DNA from 3 places in the Pseudomonas sp. CCI3.1 genome. Region 3 is predicted to be linked to each of the others. Evidence: predicted binding sites of a transcription regulator. Region 3 holds the regulator's gene; each other region holds the start of a gene.
What was found. The regulator FliA, encoded in region 3, starts transcription of late flagellar genes. The targets are predictions, from matches to a motif close to CTAAAGTTTNNNNNNNNNNNGCCGNTAA.
Positions count from the first base shown of each region.

Region 1 (4,735 bases), 2.8 Mb from region 3:
TGGTCCAACGCCACATGTCTTCTTCGTGCTCGGTCCAGGTATCTTCCAGCACACCGCCCTCGTAAGAGATGTGCAGCAAGTTGGCATCCATCGAGTACGGAGACTTCTTCTTGCCATGACGCTCGATCGGAATATTGTGCTTTTCAGCGTAATCCATCAGCTTTTCACGGGAGAGCAAGTCCCACTCACGCCAAGGAGCAATCACTTTCACTCCTGGCTTCAGGGCATAGGCACCCAGTTCGAAACGAACCTGATCGTTACCTTTACCCGTTGCGCCGTGGGAAATGGCGTCTGCGCCTGTTTCGTTGGCAATTTCAATCAGGCGCTTGGCGATCAGCGGACGAGCAATGGAAGTACCCAGCAGGTACTCGCCTTCGTAAACAGTGTTGGCGCGGAACATCGGGAAAACGAAGTCTCGAACAAACTCTTCACGCAGGTCATCAATGTAGATTTCCTTAACGCCCATGGCTTGCGCCTTGGCACGTGCCGGTTCGACTTCTTCGCCCTGACCCAGGTCAGCGGTGAAGGTTACGACTTCACAGTTATAAGTATCCTGCAGCCACTTCAGGATCACCGAAGTGTCCAGGCCGCCCGAATAAGCCAGAACGACCTTGTTTACGTCCGCCATGCCATCACTCCACGGGTTGTTCGAAAAGCCGAACAGTCTACCGCCCATATCTATTAATTTACAGAGGCGCGACAGCTTAAGACGACAAAGCGACAGATTATGTCAAAGGGGCGACGAGAGGGGCACTTCAAGAAATTGCAGCGGGATTGGAGACTCCAACTGAAGGAGCAGCTTTTTCTGACTCCGGATACCGCTCCAAACGGACACTAACCCGACGATTTTTCGCACGATTAGCGTGGTTCGTGTTCGGCACCAACGGGTATTGCTCACCATGAAAACGTACCGTGATCTGCGACTCCTGAAGTCCGCTTTCCTTGAAGTAATCCATGACGGCTAATGCCCGGCGCCGTGATAACTCACGATTGGTCAATCTGTTACCCATGTTATCGGAGTAGCCGTCCAGGATGACGTGATTGACGGTTGGATCCGCCTTCAAGTACTCCACCATGACGTGCAAGTTGACCCGTGCGGTCGCGTCCAGTTCGGTACCGCCACCAGGAAAACCAATGCGGCTTTGTCTGACCTGATCAAAGTTTTTCGGTAACAACTTTGCGGTGCAAGCCTCGTAGTCACCGTATGCCTGACGAAACCTGACCGGTAGCAAACGCACTTCAGAGACATTACCCTCACGGGAAAAGTGCCTGACCAGCGGGCTGCGCCCTTCCAGCAGACCGCGAAACAGGCGTCCGGCCTGGGCTTGAGAACTGTTGAAAAGCACCTGGCCACGACCAATGCGCACTGACCCCAGATCAATGTCCCCCCTGCCCGGCTGCCATGGCGCAGCGGCGGCAAGCAGTGTTGCAGAGCCTTCGCCCAGCATTGAGTTGTAGGCATTGAGACGAAAGACTGCCTGCTCTCCTGCCCGACGTACAAAGGCCCCGGAGCCGAAATCAGTAATGGGCTGGATCAGCCGGCACTCGAACTTGTCACCTTCTACTTTCCACTCGATATTCTCCAGCCGAGTCTGAAAAGTCAGAGCCATGGCAGGCAGGCTGGCAAACATGCAGAGCAGGATGAGATAACACTGGCGCACGGGAGGCTCCACAGGCTTGTACTGCAAAATAACAGGCCACAGATTTACGGCATACCCATGAGATATCGGTCAGCAATCACAAAACTTGATAGCGAGTGCCTGTGAGTGTCTTTTCCGGTAGCATTCACATCAGTTTGACCCGCCTGGAATTCCCAATGTCTGACCGCCTGACCCTGCTGCGTCCCGACGACTGGCATATACATCTTCGCGATGGTGCTGTGTTGCCTCACACTGTCGCGGATGTTGCGCGCACTTTTGGCCGCGCCATCATCATGCCCAACCTGGTACCTCCGGTGCGTAATGCCGCCGAAGCCGATGCCTATCGCCAGCGCATTTTGGCTGCTCGCCCGGCCGGAAGCCGTTTCGAGCCGCTGATGGTGCTGTACCTCACTGACCGAACCCAGCCAGAAGACATTCGTACGGCCAAGGCCAGCGGATTCGTCCATGCAGCCAAGCTGTATCCGGCTGGGGCAACGACCAACTCCGACTCTGGTGTCACCAGTATCGATGCGATCTTCCCGGTCCTTGAAGTCATGGCTGAAGTTGGCATGCCTTTACTGATTCACGGTGAAGTCACCCGCGCTGGCGTGGACGTCTTTGACCGCGAAAAAATCTTCATCGACGAGCATATGCGCCGCGTTGTAGATCGCTTCCCGACGCTAAAAGTCGTGTTTGAGCACATCACCACAGCTGAGGCGGTGCAGTTCGTCAACGAGGCTTCGGCCAACGTCGGCGCGACAATTACGGCGCATCACCTGCTGTACAACCGCAATCACATGCTGGTTGGCGGTATTCGCCCGCACTTCTATTGCCTGCCGATCCTCAAGCGCAACACCCATCAGGAAGCCCTGCTGGATGCGGCCACCAGTGGCAGCGAGAAGTTCTTCCTGGGCACTGACTCTGCTCCCCATGCCCAGCACGCCAAAGAAGCTGCCTGCGGTTGTGCCGGTTGCTATACCGCGTATGCAGCCATCGAGATGTACGCCGAAGCCTTCGAGCAGCGTAATGCGCTGGACAAGCTGGAAGCCTTTGCCAGCCTGAACGGCCCTCGATTCTACGGTCTGCCTGCCAGCACCGAACACATCACCCTGGTTCGCCAGGAGTGGACCGCCCCAACCAGCCTGCCTTTCGGCGAGTTGACCGTAATTCCGCTGCGCGCCGGTGAAACACTGCGCTGGCGCCTGCTGGAGGAACAGCTGTGAGTGACGACCATTATGATGACGAACACGAAGGCGGCCATGGCGGCGGATCGCGCCACCCGATGGCCGAGCGTTTTCGCGGCTATCTGCCGGTCGTAATCGATGTTGAAACCGGTGGCTTTAATAGCGCTACTGATGCCTTGCTGGAAATCGCAGCAGTCACGATCGGCATGGATGAAAGAGGCTTTGTGTTCCCGGAGCACACCTATTTCCACCGTGTGGAACCGTTTGAAGGCGCCAACATCGAAGCTGCAGCGCTGGAGTTCACAGGCATCAAGCTCGATCACCCACTGCGCATGGCGGTCAGTGAAGAAACGGCCCTGACCGACATCTTCCGTGGTGTGCGAAAGGCCCTGAAAGCCAACGGCTGCAAGCGTGCCATCTTGGTGGGACATAACAGTAGCTTTGATTTGGGCTTCCTCAACGCCGCAGTAGCGCGCCTGGACATGAAACGCAATCCGTTTCACCCCTTCTCAAGCTTTGACACAGCGACCCTGGCAGGTCTGGCTTATGGCCAGACGGTACTGGCCAAAGCCTGTCAGACCGCCGACATCGATTTTGATGGGCGTGAAGCACACTCGGCTCGTTATGACACCGAGAAAACCGCTGAGCTGTTCTGTGGCATCGTCAACCGCTGGAAACAAATGGGCGGCTGGAAAGACTTCAACGACTGATCCTGTCGTTCAGGCTTTCATCGCAGCATAAAAAAACCGGACACTGGGTCCGGTTTTTTTATGCCTGAATCTGACGCTTACAGCTGGTCAGCATTCTCGGTCAGGTACGCAGCGACACCAGCAGTCGATGCTGTCATGCCTTTGTCGCCTTTTTTCCAGTTGGCAGGGCAAACTTCGCCGTGCTCTTCGTGGAATTGCAGAGCGTCTACCAGACGAAGCAGCTCCTCCATGTTACGGCCCAGTGGCAGGTCGTTAACGATCTGGGAGCGAACAACGCCCTTGTCGTCGATCAGGAACGCGCCGCGCAGCGCTACGCCGCCTTCGGTTTCAACGTCGTAAGCTTTGCAGATTGCATGATTGATGTCGGCAGCCATGGTGTATTTCACCTGGCCGATACCGCCATTGTTCACTGGGGTGTTGCGCCATGCGTTGTGGGTGAAATGGGAGTCGATCGACACGGCAACCACTTCAACGTTACGCGCCTGGAAGTCAGGGATGCGGTGGTCCAGAGCAATCAGCTCGGACGGGCAAACGAAAGTGAAGTCCAGCGGGTAGAAGAACACCAGGCCATATTTGCCTTTGATGGCGGAGGACAGCGTGAAGCTGTCAACGATTTCGCCATTGCCAAGTACGGCTGCGACGGTGAAGTCAGGGGCTTGTTTGCCTACGAGTACGCTCATTGGATATCTCCTGGTGTGCTGCGTGAAGAACAGGATCCGGTCGGGGCTGCCATTGGTTGATGGCATTCAGCTGACCAGTTCCTGCGTGAAAATGACCGGTCATCATACACCGCTCGTCAGGGCGGGCCTTAACCCTTTTTCAGGCGCCAAACACAGAACCATAGAGACCGTTCGTCAGCACAACGCAGGCAGACCTCAATTGAGACTCAAGGCACTTTGACAATCATTCTCGTTAACATTAAGATCCCTGTCATTGAATCCCAACCAGCGATGGTTCTTATTTATGTACGTTTGCCTTTGCACTGGCGTCACCGATGGAAAAATTCGCGACGCAATCTACGACGGTTGCTGCAGCTACCGTGAAGTGCGCGAAGCAACAGGCGTCGCTAGCCAATGCGGTAAATGTGCATGCTTAGCCAAGCAAGTGGTTCGCGAAACCCTGGCTTCGCTGCAAACCAGTCAGGCCGTTATGAGTTTTCCGGCAGAATTTTCAGCCGCTTAATTAACATATTTCAAAGAAC
Region 1 is NZ_JAVIWO010000001.1:4,232,247-4,236,981, reverse strand. It holds gene RGV06_RS19420 (argininosuccinate synthase) at 1-628, opposite strand, end outside; gene RGV06_RS19415 (flagellar protein MotY) at 756-1,661, opposite strand; gene pyrC (dihydroorotase) at 1,817-2,863, shown strand; gene rnt (ribonuclease T) at 2,860-3,534, shown strand; gene RGV06_RS19400 (peroxiredoxin) at 3,612-4,214, opposite strand; gene RGV06_RS19395 (bacterioferritin-associated ferredoxin) at 4,498-4,716, shown strand.
Region 1: RGV06_RS19415 (flagellar protein MotY) is a predicted target of FliA. The motif match lies at 1,724-1,751, and genes of this name have one in related genera.

Region 2 (4,735 bases), 1.3 Mb from region 3:
CTTGGGCCACGTGAGCCGGGCCGATGTTGAGGCGGGTTTTATCGAGTTCAACGACTTGATCGGGACTTGCCGTTTCCGCGATTGCAAGCACGACCGCGAGCCGGGCTGTGCATTGCTGATGGCCCTGGAAGATGGCCGCGTGCAGCAGCAACGCATGAACAGCTATCGCTCGATCATTGCGAGCCTGCCCGAGTCGAGCTACTAAGCCCCCTATCAACTTCCGTGGGAGCGGGCTTGCTCGCGATTGCATCGCCTCGGTGAATCAGGTGTTCCGAGTCGCTTGCATCGCGAGCAAGCCCGCTCCCACCGTTTTTACGGGGCCTTGTCGTCAAACAAGTTCAGCTTCTGGCGCTCTTCATGCATCGGCATGGGCTGTTTGTCAGCCGGCAACTTGATCGGGTCAACCGGCTCTTTCGGTAACTCCTGGGCCTTTACCGACTCAACGCCCTGCTCGCCTTCAATCGCCTGCTGGGCCTTTTTAGTCAGCACCACGATGTCGATTCGACGGTTGATCGGGTTATAGGGGTTGGCCTTGTCGAACAACACTGACGACGCATACCCCACTACCCGCGCAATCTGTGCATCAGGGTAACTCCCCGCCACCAAAGCGCGCCGGGCCGCATTGGCACGGTTGGCCGACAATTCCCAGTTGCCAAAATCGCCACCTCCCGCATAGGGCATGGCATCGGTGTGGCCGCTGATGCTGACTTTGTTCGGCACCGCTTTGATGGTGTCGGCCATGGCCAGCAAAATATCCTCGAAATAAGGCTTGAGCCGCGCACTGCCCACATCGAACATCGGTCGGTTTTCGGCGTCCATCATCTGAATCCGCAAGCCGTCCGGGGTGATTTCAAACAGCAGCTGATCCTTGAATTTGCGCAATTGCGGGTTTTCTTCGACCTTGTTCTGCAACTCCTGAAGCAGCAGTTCGAGACGCTCTTTCTCGACCTGCTCCGCCATGCTTTCAACCTGGTCCGCATCGACTTTGATCTTGTCGGGCTGAGGCTGCAGCTTTTCTTCGGGATTGAGGGTGTTCTCCGGCGCCAGCGCAGGCGTGCCGCCCAGGTCGATGATGTACGGCGTGCCGCTTTCACTGAAACCGATCGGGTCCTTGAAATAACCGCCGATGGCGATTTTTTGCTCCGGGGTCGCGGCCGTCATCAGCCACATCACCAGGAAGAACGCCATCATCGCCGTGGCAAAGTCAGCAAAGGCGATTTTCCAGGCGCCACCGTGATGGCCTGCGGCGTAGCGCTTTACGCGCTTGATAATTATGGGCTGGTTGTTTTCCATAAATCAGCGACCGCGAACCACTTGTTCAAGCTCGGAAAAGCTGGGGCGATGCTTGGGATACAGCACCTTGCGACCGAACTCGACGGCAAGCGAGGGCGGTATGCCCGAGGCCGAGGCCACCAGCGAGGCCTTGATCGACTCATACACGTTGATTTCTTCCTTGGCATCGTGGGCCAGTGAGGTCGCCAACGGACCGAAGAAACCATAAGCGGCCAAAATACCGAAGAACGTCCCCACCAGCGCGGCACCTACGTGCATGCCGATTGCGGCCTGATCACCCTCACCCAGCGAGGCCATGGTCACCACAATCCCAAGAACCGCCGCCACAATACCGAAGCCGGGCATGCCGTCGGCGATCCCGGTCACGGCATGGGAAGGATGCTCCAGTTCTTCCTTGAGGTTGAAAAGCTCCATGTCGAACAGCCCTTCGAGCTCGTGGGGCGCCATGTTGCCCGACGACATGATGCGCAGGTAATCACAGATAAACGCCGTCATGCGCTCATCCTTGAGGACGGTGGGGTACTTGGCGAAGATCGGGCTGGCCGCAGCGTCTTCAATGTCGCTCTCGATGGCCATCATGCCTTCGCGGCGACTTTTATTAAGAATCTCATACACCAGGCCCAGCACTTCCAGATAGAAAGCGTGGGAGAAACGCGAACCGAACATGCTGAGTGATTTTTTGATCACGTGCAGTGTCATGTAGCCGGGGTTGGCTTGCAGGAACGCGCCAAAGGCCGCCCCGCCAATGATCAGGACCTCGAACGGCTGAATCAGCGCACCGATCTTGCCGTGGGAAAGCACGTATCCGCCAAGCACACTCGCGAACACGACAATGATGCCGATAATTTTAGCCATAGATATAAAAGTACTTACTGAGTCGGGTTCAAGGTCATATTCCAGCGAAGCTAAAACTCTTCTTCTCCTTATCGGCGAATCTGCGCCAGACTATAGCCGGCAAAGCCGAAAATCCATTCGACCTCCACAATCGATGATGATCGCGTCCCCATAATGGCCAATGAAACCTGCGCACCACCATCAACACCCACCACTCTGGATGCCTGGGTCTTACTCCTGGACACGGTTGACTTGCCGATCCCGCAAAACAGCCATGAGCGAGTATTCAAGACGATCAACGACAGTCGCCGCTCATTGCGCGAAATTGCCGAGGTCATGCAGGACAGCCCGGCACTGGCACTCAGGATCATTCGCGAGGCCAACCAACAGGCTCAGAGCAGCCTGAGCGAGCCTGCCGAAAGCCTTGAAGTGGCCATCAACCGTCTCGGCCTCAAGCGCACCCAAGGGCTACTCGAACACGTTCCCGCACTGGCAATCGAAAACATCCCGATGGCCTATCGACAAATCCAGCTCATTAGCCAGCACGCCGCACAGCAAGCCATTGGGCTATTCGGCAATCGTCTGGCGCGGCTCTGGCAAGAAATCTACTGGAGCAGCCTGCTGTTTCTGTCACCGTTATGGGCGCTGGCGCTTACCCACCCGCTACTGCTTGAAGCCTGGGAACGACGGGTGGTCGAACACGGCGAATGCGCCAAAAAAGTCGAACTGGCGTTGTTCGGTCTACCGCTGTTTGATATCTGCCTTGCGCTGGCCAAACTCTGGCGCCTGCCCGCCTGGGTGATGCAGGGGTATACGGTTATCACCGACGAGCGCCGTACGCTGGTCAAGGTGTTGCACATCGCCCGCGACACTCATCATCCGTTACGCCAGCAACAGCACCTGGACGCCGATCCGGCGCTGCGCCGCTGGTTCAACCAGCCCGCCAACAGCGTATTGCTGGCCAACTGCCTGGCGCTTTCGGCGCAACAGGCATGGGACACGCCACACAATTTGCGCTGGCAATACGTCACCAGCCTGTACTTGCAAATGCCGTTGGATGAAGTGCAGCAGCAAGTGCACCAACACGCGGTCAACAGCGGGCGCTATCACTCCATGCCAGAGCTCTGGCACCCGGCCCAGGCACTGCTCTGGCCATGGGATGCGCGCCGCACCAGCCACAGCTCGCTGGCTGCGCCACCGCCCTCGGCTGAGGCGCTGGCCGCGTGGCGCAAACACTGCGGGCAATTGCTGGAGCAACCCAGCGCATTCACCAACCCTATGCACCTGACTACCTGCGCCCGAGAAGCCTTGCTGGCATGTGGCATGCGCCGGGTGATGCTGCTGACGCCCGACAAGACCTCGACCGCCCTGACCGTGAACCAGATTGCCGGGCTGGCGAAGACGGCCTTCGACCTGATCGTGAATATCAGCGAGAGCACCGCCCTCCAGCGCTTGATGACGCAACCGGCACAGGTGCGACTGACTCCCGAAAACAATCCCGTCATATCCGCGGTTTTACCCTACAGCTTGCGCAGCCTGTTCCCTGGCGAGCATCTACTGTTACGCTCCCTAAGCAACAACGGCCGCGTGGTCATGCTGATACTGGCAGACCAGGGCGGCGGACCCTTCTCGGAAACCAGCGTGCAGGCATTCGGCAAAACGGCCCAATGCATCGAGAAAGCCCTGAATAGCTTTAGTAGTCGCGGGCGCTAGCGCTACAATCCCCCCCTTTTTTGCTCTGGAGGCTTCATATGCCTGGCTTCTCTGGCTTGCCGTTAGTGATTGAACCGAGCGATCTGTTCGCCCGGCTCAACGCCCCCGAATTGATCCTGGTCGACCTGACCAGCGTCGCGCGATACGAAGCCGGGCATATTCCGGGGGCTCGCTTCGTCGACCCGAAGCGCACGCAACTGGGCCTGCCGCCGGCGCCCGGCTTGCTGCCGACCCAGGCTGCGCTCGAAGCATTGTTCGGCGAGTTGGGGCACCACCCCGATGCTGTCTACGTGGTGTATGACGACGAGGGCGGCGGTTGGGCCGGGCGGTTCATCTGGCTACTGGATGTGATCGGCCACAAGGCTTATCACTATCTGGACGGCGGCATTCACGCATGGACCGGTGACGGTCACGCCGTCAGCCAGGACGTACCTCCTGCGGCCGGCGGCCCGGTTGCACTGACCCTGCACGACGAGCCCACCGCGACCCGCGAGTACCTGCAAAGCCGCTTGGGCGCCCCGGATCTGGCGATCTGGGATGCGCGCAACGAAGCCGAATACACGGGCGAAAAAGTGCTCGCCGCCAAGGGCGGGCATATCCCCGGGGCGAAGAATTTTGAATGGACCGCAGGCATGGATAAAACCCGCAACCTGCGTATCCGCACTGACATGGCGCAGATCCTCAAGGATCTGGGCATCACGCCAGACAAAGAAGTGATTACCCACTGCCAGACTCACCATCGTTCTGGCTTTACTTATCTCGTTGCCAAATCGCTCGGTTATCCGCGTGTCAAAGGCTACGCCGGCTCTTGGGGCGAATGGGGCAACCATCCCGATACCCCTGTCGAGCTGCCTGTAAAAAATTAAGGACCTTGAATGAAAACGCGTTTGTTCCT
Region 2 is NZ_JAVIWO010000001.1:2,737,053-2,741,787, forward strand. It holds gene rsgA (small ribosomal subunit biogenesis GTPase RsgA) at 1-205, shown strand, start outside; gene motB (flagellar motor protein MotB) at 313-1,293, opposite strand; gene motA (flagellar motor stator protein MotA) at 1,297-2,148, opposite strand; gene RGV06_RS12505 (HDOD domain-containing protein) at 2,302-3,840, shown strand; gene RGV06_RS12510 (rhodanese-like domain-containing protein) at 3,879-4,706, shown strand; gene asd (archaetidylserine decarboxylase) at 4,716-4,735, shown strand, end outside.
Region 2: motA (flagellar motor stator protein MotA) is a predicted target of FliA. The motif match lies at 2,217-2,244, and genes of this name have one in related genera.

Region 3 (4,735 bases):
GTCACTGGCCGAGATGTCTGCCACCGCCACCGGTTCCGGGTCAGGCTCGACCGCAGCGGCCTTGACCGCATCGAGGGACTCCAGCAGCTGCTCAAACTCGCTGTCGGTGATATCGGTCACCGGGGCTACAGCCGCAGCCGCAGACACCGGCGCAGGCTCAGGTGCACCAACTGCTTGCGCGGCTGCAGGCTCGGCAAGACGTGCCAGCGCCGCCAGCAACTCGGGAGTCGCTGCAGTGATCGGGCTACGCTCGCGCACTTCGCTGAACATGCCGTTGACCGCATCCAGGGCTTCAAGCACCACGTCCATCAGCTCCGCGTCGACGCCGCGTTCACCCTTGCGCAGGATGTCGAAGACGTTTTCGGCGATGTGACAGCACTCCACCAACTCATGGAGCTGCAGGAAGCCGGCGCCCCCTTTTACAGTATGAAAACCGCGAAAAATTGCATTGAGCAGATCCGCATCATCCGGTCGGCTTTCCAGCTCGACCAGTTGTTCGGACAGCAACTCCAGAATTTCGCCGGCTTCAACCAGGAAATCCTGAAGGATTTCTTCATCGGCGCCGAAGCTCATGTACGTGCTCCTTGATATAGGCCCGCGACGCCAGGCAACAGCGCCCGCACGTCTATCGAGTCCTAAAAACCTAAACTGGACAGCAAATCGTCAACATCATCCTGACCGGATACGACGTCATTACGTGTATCGGCATGAATCTGCGGACCTTCACCCTTGGCCTGGTTTTTTTGCGAATTATTTTCAGCGCGCAGTGCATCACGGTCGTGTTCGATGCCGGCAAAGCGGTCCACCTGGCTGGCCATCAGCACCAGCTTGAGCAAGTTGCTTTCAACGTCGGTGACCAGTTGCGTCACACGCTTGATAACCTGACCGGTCAGGTCCTGATAATCCTGAGCCAGCAAAATGTCAGTGAGGTTGGCAGACACGACCTGGTTTTGCTCTTCACTACGCGTCAAAAAACTGTCAACTCGACGCGCCAGCTCACGAAACTCCTCGGCACCGATTTCACGGCGCATGAAGCGACCCCAGTCGGCACTCAAGGCCTTGGCGTCCTGCCCCAGGCCGTTGACCAGCGGCGTGCTGTTTTCCACCAGATCCATGGTGCGATTGGCTGCCGCTTCGGTGAGTTTCACAACATAAGCCAAGCGTTCAGTGGCGTCTGTGATCTGCGACACTTCTTCGGCTTGCGGCATGCTCGGGTCAATATGAAAATTGACAATCGCACTGTGCAGTTCACGGGTCAGTTTGCCGACTTCGCGATACAACCCGCGATCACGGGTCTGGTTAAGTTCGTGAATCAGCTGCACTGCATCGCCAAACTGACCTCTTTCAAGGCTTTCGACCAATTCGTGAGCATGTTTTTTCAGGGTCGACTCAAAATCGCCCTGTGTGGATTCTTTATGCTCCATAGCGCCCCCAAGGCAACCGATCAACCGATGCGATCAAAGATCTTCTCGATCTTGTCTTTGAGTGCGATAGCCGTGAACGGCTTGACCACATAACCGTTAACACCGGCCTGGGCCGCTTCGATGATCTGCTCACGCTTGGCTTCAGCGGTCACCATCAGCACCGGCAAGTGCTTGAGTTTTTCGTCTGCACGCACGTGGCGCAGCAGCTCGATACCGGTCATGCCGGGCATGTTCCAGTCGGTCACCAAAAAGTCGATGTGACCCAGATTGAGGATCGGCAACGCCGTGATGCCGTCATCCGCCTCGACCGTGTTGGTGAAACCAAGGTCACGCAACAGGTTTTTGATGATCCGCCGCATCGTTGAAAAATCATCAACGATGAGGATTTTCATGTTCTTGTCCAATTCGACCTCCAAGCAGTCTTAAACGCGTCCGGTCTGGGGACACGCCATTCAATCAATTCGTTTTCAAACACCGCCAGAATCGACTGTGGGAGCGAGCTTGCTCGCGATGCTGGCGGCGCGGTTTTTCTGATTCACCGTGTCGATCCCATCGCGAGCAAGCCCGCTCCCACAATAAGTACGCGTGTTCCCGTCAGTGCGCTCGCCACTGGCTCAAGCGTGCACGCAGTCGTGCGGCGCACTGGCTGTGCAACTGGCTCACACGGGACTCGCTGACCCCCAGCACTTCGCCGATTTCCTTGAGGTTCAATTCCTCGTCGTAATACAGCGCCAACACCAGTCGCTCACGCTCGGGCAGATGGGCAATTGCATCGGCCAGTGCGCCCTGGAAGCGCTCGTCTTCAAGGTCACGCGACGGCTCCGGGTGAGCACTTGCGCCATCCTCATGCAGCCCTTCGTGTTCACCGTCCTGCAACAAGTCGTCAAAACTGAACAGGCGGCTGCCCAGGGTGTCATTCAAGATGGCGTAATAATCATCAAGGCTTAACTGGAGTTCGGCCGCAACTTCATGATCTTTAGCGTCACAACCGGTTTTTGCTTCAATTACCCGAATTGCGTCACTGACCATCCGTGTATTGCGGTGGACAGAACGCGGGGCCCAGTCGCCTTTTCGCACTTCATCGAGCATTGCGCCACGAATGCGAATCCCGGCATAGGTCTCAAAACTCGCGCCCTTGGTCGCGTCGTATTTGCCCGACACCTCAAGCAATCCGATCATTCCGGCCTGGATCAGATCGTCCACCTGCACGCTGGCGGGCAAGCGCGCCAACAGGTGATAGGCGATGCGCTTGACCAAGGGGGCGTAGCGCTCGATCAGCTCGTACTGGCTGTCACGCGACGCCTTGCTGTACATGCGATAGCCGCTGGCGGTCATTAAAAGCGCCCCCCTGCTTGCTGCACCAGACGCTCGACAAAGAACTCCAGATGCCCGCGGGGGTTGGCGGGCAACGGCCAGGTGTCAACTTTCTGTGCGATGGCTTTAAACGCAAGGGAGCACTTGGAGCGCGGGAACGCTTCGTAGACGGCCCGCTGTTTTTGTACGGCCTTGCGCACGCATTCGTCATACGGGACGGCGCCCACGTACTGCAGGGCCACATCCAGAAAACGATCGGTGACCTTGGTCAGCTTGGCGAACAGATTGCGCCCTTCCTGCGGGCTCTGGGCCATGTTGGCCAATACGCGAAAGCGGTTCATGCCGTAATCGCGGTTGAGCAACTTGATCAGCGCATAGGCATCGGTGATCGACGTCGGCTCGTCGCAGACCACCAGCAGCACTTCCTGGGCGGCGCGCACAAAGCTGACCACCGACTCGCCAATCCCGGCCGCGGTGTCGATCACCAGCACATCCAGATTGTCGCCGAGGTCACTGAATGCCTGGATCAGTCCGGCATGTTGCGCCGGGCTCAAGTGCACCATGCTCTGGGTGCCCGAGGCCGCGGGCACGATACGAATCCCGCCCGGGCCCTGGAGCAAGACATCGCGCAGCTCGCAACGCCCCTCGACCACATCGGCCAGGGTAAATTTTGGGGTCAAGCCCAACAGGACATCGACGTTCGCCAGCCCAAGGTCCGCGTCCATCAACAGAACGCGCCTGCCCAGCTCGGCCAAGGCGATGGACAAGTTGACTGACACGTTAGTTTTACCGACGCCACCCTTGCCGCCGGTCACTGCGATCACCTGTACGGGATGCATGCTGCCCATGATCTTTTTTTACCTTGTCTTACTTAGACGCGGCTACATGCGTTGGCTGCCCGTTCCCGAATGGAACAAAACCTTCAGACCATCAGATGTAGGTACATTGCAACGTAATCTTGACTACCTCAACCTACCCGCTTGGGAGGGCTGTGGTAGATATCAGCGAACATATCGGCCATGGCTTCTTCGCTGGGTTCTTCCTGCATTTGCACACTCACTGCGCGACTCACCAACTGGTGACGACGCGGCAGGTGAAGGTCGTCCGGAATCCGTGGACCATCGGTGAGGTATGCCACCGGCAGCGCGTTACTGATCGCCAGGCTCAACACTTCGCCCAGGCTCGCCGTTTCATCCAGTTTGGTCAGGATGCAACCGGCCAGCCCGCAACGCTTGTAACTGAGGTACGCCGCCGTCAGCACCTGTTTCTGGCTGGTGGTGGCCAATACCAGAAAATTTCTGGCCTTGATCCCGCGCCCCGCGAGGCTTTCCAGCTGCAGGCGCAACGCCGGATCGCTGGCTTGCAAGCCAGCAGTATCCACCAGCACCACACGCTTGCGCACCAGCGGCTCAAGGGTCTGGCCCAACGACTGACCGGGGGCCACGTGGGTCACCGGGACGTTAAGAATCCGGCCCAGGGTCTTGAGTTGCTCCTGAGCGCCAATACGAAAGCTGTCCATGCTCACCAGCGCGATATTCTGCGCGCCGTACTTGAGCACATAACGCGCCGCCAGCTTGGCCAGCGTGGTGGTCTTACCCATCCCGGCAGGACCGACCATCGCGATCACACCGCCCTCTTCCAGCGGCTCCAGCTCAGGTGTGGCAATCATGCGCGCCAAGTGCGCCAGCAACATCCGCCACGCCTGACGCGGCTCTTCGATACCGGCCACTTGCGCCAGCAGATCTCGGGACAGCGGTCCGGACAGGCCGATACGCTGCAGGCGACGCCACAGATTGGCTTGTGCAGGCTTGGCATCCTGCAACTGGCTCCAGGCCAGCGAGCCCAGCTGCACTTCGAGCAACTCGCGCAAACCGTTGAGCTCATGACGCATGTTGTCGAACGCGCGCTGATCAATCGTCGGGGCGGCCGGCGCAGGCGCAGGGCGCGGTGGCTCTTCGAGCGTCGGTTCAATCAATGGCTCGGCGGCGGTCAGCGGC
Region 3 is NZ_JAVIWO010000001.1:1,404,139-1,408,873, forward strand. It holds gene RGV06_RS06405 (chemotaxis protein CheA) at 1-573, opposite strand, end outside; gene RGV06_RS06410 (protein phosphatase CheZ) at 636-1,424, opposite strand; gene RGV06_RS06415 (chemotaxis response regulator CheY) at 1,445-1,816, opposite strand; gene fliA (RNA polymerase sigma factor FliA) at 2,019-2,759, opposite strand; gene fleN (flagellar synthesis regulator FleN) at 2,759-3,586, opposite strand; gene flhF (flagellar biosynthesis protein FlhF) at 3,706-4,735, opposite strand, start outside.